DNA from 2 places in the Priestia sp. 53B2 genome. Region 1 is predicted to be linked to the other one. Evidence: predicted binding sites of a transcription regulator. Region 1 holds the regulator's gene; the other holds the start of a gene.
What was found. Region 1 encodes Rex, which represses fermentation and respiration genes when NADH is low (regulators of the CRP and FNR family bind a similar motif). Its sites were predicted from a motif close to TTGTGAAATATTTCACAA; they were not measured.
Positions count from the first base shown of each region.

Region 2: the regulator Rex is predicted to act here: its motif matches at 2,870-2,887, upstream of ACN6NE_RS25270 (DUF1641 domain-containing protein).

Region 1 is NZ_JBLZXA010000014.1:2,957-7,552, reverse strand. It holds gene ACN6NE_RS12210 (YdiK family protein) at 1-164, shown strand, start outside; gene tatC (twin-arginine translocase subunit TatC) at 190-945, opposite strand; gene tatA (twin-arginine translocase TatA/TatE family subunit) at 961-1,146, opposite strand; gene ACN6NE_RS12195 (redox-sensing transcriptional repressor Rex) at 1,200-1,838, opposite strand; gene ACN6NE_RS12190 (ABC-F family ATP-binding cassette domain-containing protein) at 2,297-4,231, shown strand; gene tsaD (tRNA (adenosine(37)-N6)-threonylcarbamoyltransferase complex transferase subunit TsaD) at 4,486-4,596, opposite strand, start outside.
Region 2 is NZ_JBLZXA010000030.1:127,225-131,820, reverse strand. It holds gene ACN6NE_RS25285 (NAD-dependent malic enzyme) at 1-112, shown strand, start outside; gene ACN6NE_RS25280 (AEC family transporter) at 125-1,081, shown strand; gene ACN6NE_RS25275 (NAD(P)/FAD-dependent oxidoreductase) at 1,127-2,305, opposite strand; gene ACN6NE_RS25270 (DUF1641 domain-containing protein) at 2,339-2,791, opposite strand; gene ACN6NE_RS25265 (hypothetical protein) at 3,221-3,637, shown strand; gene ACN6NE_RS25260 (ammonium transporter) at 3,634-4,596, shown strand, end outside.

The DNA of each region.
Region 1 (4,596 bases):
TGGCTATTCAAAATGCTCAGGAAACCGTGTGGAACTTCCCTACGATCTTATTTGCACTCGTAGCCGCATTCGATTTCAGATTTGCGGTTCGCATCTTTATCTTGCACTATAAAATTAAAAAGTTGCAGCAGCAATATAAAAATCAAGATGATTCATCTAAATAAAAAAACCACTGTTTCAGTGGTTTTTTTACATACTAACATCTTCTCTTTCTTGCTCTGCCCTTGCCTTTAACACTTTGCGATACGAAATGCGGGAAATAATGATGCTGATTTCATACAAAATTAAGAGCGGCACTGTCACCATCATATGCGAGAGCAATTCCGGTGGTGTAATAAGCGCGGCAATAACTAGCAGTACGAAATAGGCATATTTTCGAATTTGAGATAAAAACATAGGCGTTATAATTCCTAATCGCGTCAAAAACATGACGACGACAGGAAGCTGAAACAACAGGCCAAAAGGCAGTGTGAGCTGCATTAAAAAAGAAAAGTATTCATTAATGCCAATCACTTGGTTTACATTCAGCTCATCAGAAACGCGCGTCATAAAATCGACGACAAATGGAAACAACACAAAATAAGAAAAAGAGACACCGCCGATAAAGAGAAAAATGGAAACAGGAATATATCCAAGCGTTACCTTACGCTCTTTTTCATATAAACCAGGACTAATAAATGCCCAAAGTTGATACAGTGCAACAGGAGCTGCAAGTACACAGCCGATAATAACAGCAAACTGCATATAAATCTTAACTGGATCTGTTAACCTAAATGCATTCATCGTTAAATTTTTTGCCTCATCAGCATGCTGTAAATAGACAATAACCTTATCCGCTATAAAAAAGCCGCCAATTGTGGCAATGACAAAGAAAAATAAAACAATTAAAATGCGCTTTCGCAGCTCTCCTATATGATCATATATTGACATTTCTTGTTCGGTCATACTATGATCACCCTTTTACTCTTTGTCATCTACTTGACGCTGTTTATCTTTTTCACGATCTTCTGATGCACCACTAGCGGCATGCTTAAACTCTCTAAGCGTTTGCCCGACTGACCTTCCTAGCTCCGGTAACCGTTTCGGTCCAAAAATAAGCAGTGCTATAATCGCAATAATAATCCAACTGCCTGCTCCAATCCCCATATTCCCACTCTCCTTATTAATTTAGACTTAAGGAAATCGTAACACAGTCCACCTTATTCAACAGGATAATTTTTCAAAAAATAGACAAGCGACTGTAATTCTACAGCCAGATCAATATGATGCAGTCGAATCTCATCCGATACGTTTAAGCGTGCAGGAGTGAAGTTTAGAATCCCTTTAATTCCGCAATTCACTAAACGATCGGTAATTTGCTGAGCAACAGCGGCAGGAACGGTTAAAATCGCTACTGAGATATCATCACTCATATAATCTTCCAATTGGTCAAGATGATAAACCGGCACGTCGCCTACTTTTGTACCGACTTTATCTTCTATCACATCAAAAGCGCACTCGATTTTGGTGTTATTATTTTTAATAAAATTATAATTTAAAAAGGCCGTTCCCAGATTCCCTACGCCAATCAGTGCTACTTTCGTTACTTCATCTTGGTCTAACGTTTTACGGAAAAATGTAAGTAAATAATTCACATTGTAGCCGTATCCCTTTTTCCCTAATGCTCCAAAGTAAGAAAAGTCCCGACGAATAGTAGCAGAATCTACTTTCACTGCCTCACTTAACTCTGCTGACGAAACACGCTGTTTACCAGAAGCATGCAAGTTTTTTAAAAAACGATAATAAAGCGGCAATCGTTTAGCCGTTGCTTGTGGTATTTTTAATTGTTCAGTGTTCACGTTGTACCCCCTCAGTTCATGTATGTCATTACTAACATTTTCAAGTCACATTGCATTACCTTTCACAAAGCATCAACCGCTTTGAGGTAGCGCTTCCAATTCTCTCTCTTTTCTCTTGTTATATATATACTCCGCTTCACACCCCGACGACTTTTGTCTATCCAGCACTACTTAAAGTCGGTAGCTAGAACGAAGCAATTAGCCCTTCAAAGGATCCGTTTGTTAGTCATGACGGGTTTTCTACACCCATCATATATAAGTTCAGAGATGCACTTATCTCTTATTTTAACATAGTATCCTGTATAAAATGTGCAGGTAAAATCATTTTATTTCATGAATCAAAACATTCGCTTCATCATTTGTCCTTGTCCCTCTACAAATTACAAACGTTTGTAGGAAGAACTTGTAGTTGAAAATATGTTAAAATACACTATGGATATACTACTAGAGGTGAAAAAATGATTATTCTACAATTGAACGGTATTACAAAATACTATGGGGCAGAACCCATTTTATCGAATATAAAGTTAGAAGTACAATCAAAAGACCGCATTGCCCTAGTGGGACGAAACGGTGCTGGTAAATCAACTTTATTAAAAATTATTGCTGAGCAGCTTTCTTATGACAGCGGAGAAATTATTAAACCTAAAGGTGTTTCCATTGATTATATGGGACAAGATACAGTTCTTGAGTCAACACTCTCCATATGGGAAGAAATGATGACGGTCTTTGCTCCGTTAAAGAAGATGGAAAAAGAATTACGTACGCTTGAAACAAAGATGGGCGATCCAGACATTTTTAATGATTCAGTTCAATACGAAAAACTAACCAAAGAGTACGATCAGCTTCAAGTAACGTTCAAAGATTTAGGTGGCTATCAATATGAAGCGGATACACGGTCTATTCTTCACGGTTTCCGTTTTTCAAACTTTGACTATAGCACCCCTATTTCCTCCTTGAGCGGTGGACAAAAAACGCGCTTAGCTCTTGCAAAACTGCTTTTAACAAAGCCAGACTTGCTTATTCTCGATGAGCCTACCAACCACTTAGATATTGAAACTTTAGCATGGCTGGAACAGTTTCTGCAAGGGTATGAAGGAGCTATTTTAATTGTTTCACACGATCGTTACTTCCTTGATAAAGTCGTAAATCAAGTGTATGAAGTCACACAAAAAACAACGGTGAAGTACACGGGCAACTACTCTAAATACCTTGTACAAAAAGCAGAGCGATATGAAAAAGAGTTGCGTCAGTACGAAAAGCAGCAAGATGAAGTCGCAAAACTGAATGATTTTATTCAGCGAAACATCGCCCGCGCATCGACTACAAAACGTGCGCAAAGCAGACGTAAACAGCTCGATCGAATGGAGTTAATAAACCGACCTAACGAAGGTGAAAAATCAGCTAGTTTTTCGTTTGAAATTGAGCGTCAAAGCGGAAATGAAGTCTTAAATCTTGAAAACGTGTCTATCGGATATGATGAACACAAATATATCGTTCAGCAGGCAAACCTTCGGATTAAAAAAGGTGAAAGCCTTGCGTTGGTTGGCCCTAATGGAGTTGGGAAATCTACGTTATTAAAAGGTATTGTGGATAAACTAAGCTTCAAGACTGGAACCATTTCCTTTGGCTCAAACGTAATGGTTGGTTATTACGACCAAGAGCAAGCCAATTTAACGTCTAATAAAACCGTTTTAAATGAGCTTTGGGATGACTATCCATCCAAGCCTGAAAAAGAAATTCGTACAGCTCTTGGAAATTTTCTGTTTTCAGGTGATGATGTACTGAAAATCGTTTCCACGCTTAGCGGTGGTGAAAAAGCACGTTTGGCTCTTGCGAAGCTTATGCTTCAAAAAGCTAATTTCTTAATTTTGGATGAACCTACTAACCATCTTGATTTAGATAGCAAACAAGTACTCGAGAATGCATTAATTGATTACCCAGGGACTCTATTATTTGTTTCACATGACCGTTATTTTATTAATCGTATTGCAAACAAAATAGCAGAGCTATCTTCTGAAGGGGTAGAAGAATTTCTTGGAGATTATGACTATTATGTAGAAAAGAAAGCAGAAATAGAGGAAATCAAAGAATTAGAAAATATAAAAGCAAACGAAGAACGTACGGTAAAAGTAGATAAACAGTCCTATAAACAAGATAAAGAACAAAAGAAATTGATGAGGCAGCGAACACGCCGCATTGAAGAAATTGAAACTGAAGTAAACAAATTAGAAGCCGCACAAGCCGAGAATGAAGAACTTCTTTGTGACCCTGAAATTTATCAAAACCACGAAGAAGTATCAAGACTAAACGGTGAAAATGAAAAAATTTCTTCACAGTTATCCACATTAATGGAAGAGTGGGAAGAATTACAGCTGCTTCTAGAAGAATAGCCTATATTTTTTCGTATCTATTCGCCCTATTTACTTGTTCATGCGCTTTAGAACAAGCTTTATCCACTCTGTGAATAAATCGTGGATATCTGTCTGATTTTCATAATTAAAACTTGTTGATAACAGGTCCGTGTACTGAGTGCACGGACTTTTCCACATAATTATCCACAGTCAATTCTAAATTTATTGAATATTGTTGATAAATCATTTTTATCCACAAAAAAGACGAATGAGAACTAAATCTCATTCGTCTCTTACTCTTCCAAGTCCAAACCGGGATTTGCATTTAATGACATATCTGAACGTTTTCCTTGAGCAAATCGTATACTTGCTGCTGCTCCAATCATTGCGGCATTATCCGTACA
Region 2 (4,596 bases), on a different contig from region 1:
TGCTGCTGTAAAAGATAACGTAGCAACTGTTGCCGAGCAAAATGTAAATGAACTTGTAGAAGCAGCGGTATGGCAGCCTGTTTATAAACCGGTTAAGGCAAAAAATGAATGAGGTGAATGATAAATGAGCATAGGTCAAATTTTTCTCATTCTCGCGCCTATCTTTTTTGTCATTTTGCTTGGTTATTTAGCAGGGCACTTTAAAAAATTTGATAAGCAAACGTCTAAGGGGCTCAACACATTAGTAACGAAGTTTGCGCTTCCTGCACACTTATTTGTAGGTGTAACGACAACGCCAAGAAAAACACTCATAGACGAATGGCCGTTTTTAGTAGCGCTGATTTTAGGAATCGTCGGGTTTTACCTCATTATATTGCTCGTCGTGAAGTATGCAGGGAAGCATACGTTAACTGCCTCTTCTATGTTTGCCCTAAACTCAGCTCAGCCAACGTTTGCTTTTATGGGCATCCCAGTACTCGGAGGATTGTTCGGTGCAGGCGCAGTAGCGATTCCAATTGCCATAACAGGAATCGTGGTGAATGCGATTTTAGATCCGCTGGCAACGATTTTAGGAACCGTTGGACAACGGGGGCGGAAAGAAGGGGAAGAGAAAACAAGTTTATTTAAAGTAACGGTTCATTCCATTTTGCATGGTTTATCTGAGCCTTTGGCATGTGTACCGTTAATTGGAGTGATTTTAACGCTTTGCGGCTTTCAGTCACCTAAACTTTTACAGGATATGCTTGATCAAATCGGGAGTATCACATCGGGAGCGGCTTTGTTTGCGGTAGGAGTAACGATTGGAATTGGAAAAATTAACTTCAGTAAAGGCGCGCTTGGGATCGCTGTCTTAAAAGTAGCGGTTCAACCGATCGTTATGCTTGGAATCGTAGTATGGATAGGGTTGTCTTCAGATGAAGTGACAAAAGCTATTTTACTGGTAGCTTTTCCTGGGTCTGCTGTAGCTGCGATGATTGCTTTGCGGTTTGAAAGCTTGGAAAACGAAACGGCATCTGCTTTTGTTATTAGTGCTATTTTATCGTTGGTTACGCTGCCGCTTCTTATTTCTTGGCTTATGTAAATAAAAAAACGAAAGAGGAGAATTCCTCTTTCGTTTTAAGACGGATTAATAAGCTAATGCAAATAATCCTTTGATATGAGATAAGTAACGAACGTTACTTGCTTCTTTCATAAGTGATGCTGGTAAACCTTTTAATTGCGTTTTGTTTCCGCCGATTGTACCAATTGCATCTTTGCGTCCAAGACTTCCTAGTGTACCAGAGAAAACAGGAACGAATGATTCCATTGCTCCGCCGCGAATAGCTACTGCTAAGTTCACGCCTACAACTTCACCCATTTGCCAAGCTAATTGAGCAGTAGGTGGGTAAGGGCGACCTTCTGGACCCATTACAACCGCTGAGTCACCAGCAAGGAATACATCTTTATGAGATGTAGATTGTAAGAATTCATTTACAAGTGCACGACCGCGGTTTACTTCGATACCTGAGTTAGCAACTACAGAGTTACCTTGAACTCCGCCAGTCCATACCATTGTTTTTGTTTCAATTTTGCTTCCGTCTTTAAGTTCAACAGTTGTAGCATCCATTTTTGTTACAGGTGTACCAGTAACGAATGTAACGCCACGTTTTGTTAAGCTTGATTGAGCGCGCTCTACTAATTCAGCAGGGAAGCCTGGAAGAACTGTAGGAGCTGCTTCTACACAGTATAGAGAAATTTCTTTTGGATCAACACCGTGTTTTAGACATAGGCTTGGCATTAAGTCAGCGTATTCACCAACAAGTTCGATACCTGTTAATCCGCCGCCGCCAACTACGATTGTACCGTCAGCTTTATTTTTTGTTTTGCTGTATTCAGCGATACAAGCTTCTACGTGTGCACGTAAACGGTTTGCATCATTTACTGATTTAAGAACGAAGCTGTGCTCTTCTAAACCAGGGATACCGAAGTAAGCAGTTTCACTACCTAAAGCTGTAACAAGGTAGTCGTAGCTTAATTTTGTACCATCTTCAAGAGATACTTCACGTTGATCTGGTGAGATTTCTTTTACCGTTGCAATTTTTAAATCAACGTTGTAGTTTTTAAGTAATTTATCAAGTGGTAAAGCTACCGCTTGTTCAGAAACGCCGCCTACAGCTAGACGGTGTAATTCTGTAATGATTTGGTGAGTAGCAAAACGGTTCACTACTGTAATTTTTGCTTCATCCGCACTTAGGTGTTGGCGAGCTGTCATTGCAGTTAATAAACCACCGTAACCGCCGCCTAAAATTAAAATATGTTTTGACATAGTCGATCCTCCGTCCACACTTTTTAATGAAGATTATTTTTGTTTTTCGTTTGTAATGTCTAAATACGCTTGTGCAAAGCGGAATAGTTTTTGAGCTTGTGGATCTTTAAGCATGCGTAATAAACCGAATAAACCGATTGAATTAGAAGCATTTGCTTCTGCACGATCGTTTGCTTCGATTGCAGTAGCTGCAAGACCTTTTACTGTTCCTTCTACTGGCTCGATAAATTCTTTTACTCCACCAAGTAGATCTTCTTTTAATACGTCGTCAGTTAATAATGATTGCGCAACGTCGTAAGTTTTTGTAAGCACCGTTACCATTTCAGATAATTTTGGTAAATTATCTACAAGAACAGTAAGAGCTTCTTGTACTTCAGGCTTTAACAATTGATCTAACACATCCGCTTGACCTTTGTTAACTGCCGCTTCTGTTTGTACAGCAGCATTTTCCTCTGCAGCTGATTTTTGAATAGTTGATTGAGACATGAAAAGTCCTCCTTTGCTGGATACTGTTGCATATGTAGTTCCTAGTTATCTGCTAGACTTTCAAACTACATTGTGAAGTTGTGAAATCTTGCACATAATTCTATTTTAATTTTAATACGAGATAAAATCAACTCATTTCGTTGAAAAAATAAGTGAAGAACCTCGTAACCCTTTGTTTAATAAAAGTTTATAAAAAATAAAGCGAATAATTGCCTAGGTAAATAAAATTAAAATAGGGAACTAACATGATTCCTATTCCTACGATAAAACAAATAACGTCATATTTCAACACATACGAACTTAATATTCTATAAGTAGTAAAAAGATAGGGCGCATTTACTATTTAAAGAGTTTTCAAAAAATTACATTGACTTACTATGGTGTTCTACATATAATCTAAATATAACATCTTATGTAAGGAGATATAACATGGTTATAGTGGATGAACTTTATCATAATGTGGTCATTACATTGCCTCAATTAAAATTAATTGAATTTATAATGAAGTTAAAAGAAGCTAAAGCACAAGAAATAGAAGATATAAAGACGAAAATTAGTAAATATGAAGAGAAGAAACGTGCTGAAGAAGCTTGGTATCAATCACTATCACCGTTTCGTAAATTTTTTACCGGGCGTCCCTTAAGTCAGCACCAAGCGGTTGAGTATATGGTATACGTAAAGGAGCGCTTTAAAAAAATTGATCACCTTAAAGCTCAAATGCGAGAGCTTCATGAAGTTCTCGAACTAATAAAAGCAGAAAATGAAGAAACAAGTGAAATTACGCTTTCGCCTGCTATTGTACAAGAAATAAAGCGGCTAAAAAGCAGTGGAGGCGTGGTTATATGAGCGTTAATGAACTAAGTTTAGGTGTAAATACAACGTGGGTCGTGTTAACAGCGGCGATGATTTTGTTAATGGAAGGCGGCTTTGCCTTGCTAGAGGCAGGTTTTGTCCGCTATAAAAATAGCGTGAATATCATTATGAAAGTATTCGCCGATATTACAATAGGAACGCTTTGTTTCTATTTAATTGGTTTTGGATTAATGTACGGTGATGATTTAGGTGGAGTTGTCGGTAAAAGCGGTTTTGCGCTATCAGGTAATTTATCGCACCTTGACATTCCAATTGGACTTGAAACGTTTTGGTTGTTTCAATGTGCTTTTGTCATTGCTGTCATTTCTATTGTTTCTGGAGCAGTAGCAGAACGAATTAATTTCCGTGCGTACCTTTTATATGCGATTTTGATGACTACATTTATTTATCCTATAGCCGGACACTGGATTTGGGGAGGCGGATGGATTAGTAAGTTAGGGATGCTTGATTTTGCCGGTTCGGCAGTTATCCATGCTCTTGGCGGTTTTTCAGCTTTAGCAGCTGCAATCATGATTGGACCAAGAAAAGGGAAGTTCACGAAAAATGGAATTAGTTCTGTTTCTCTTCCAAGCAATTTGCCGCTTGCATCAGTGGGTGCCTTTTTATTATGGTTTGGATGGTTCGGGTTTAATGCAGGAAGTACGCTAAGTGCCACTGACGTTAGAATTGGTCACATTGCTATTGTCACAATGTTATCAGCAGCAGCAGGCGGAGCAGCTACTTTATTTTATACTTTATTTCGCTACAACCGTTCAGATGCACCTTCTGTAATAAATGGATCGCTTGCCGGACTGGTTGGCATTACGGCCGGGTGCGCTTTTGTTAACACACCATCTGCTATTTTTATTGGAGCTGTATCTGGCTTATTAATGATGGCAGCTACAAACTGGCTCGAAGCACGTCAAATCGACGATCCTGTAGGAGCTTTTCCT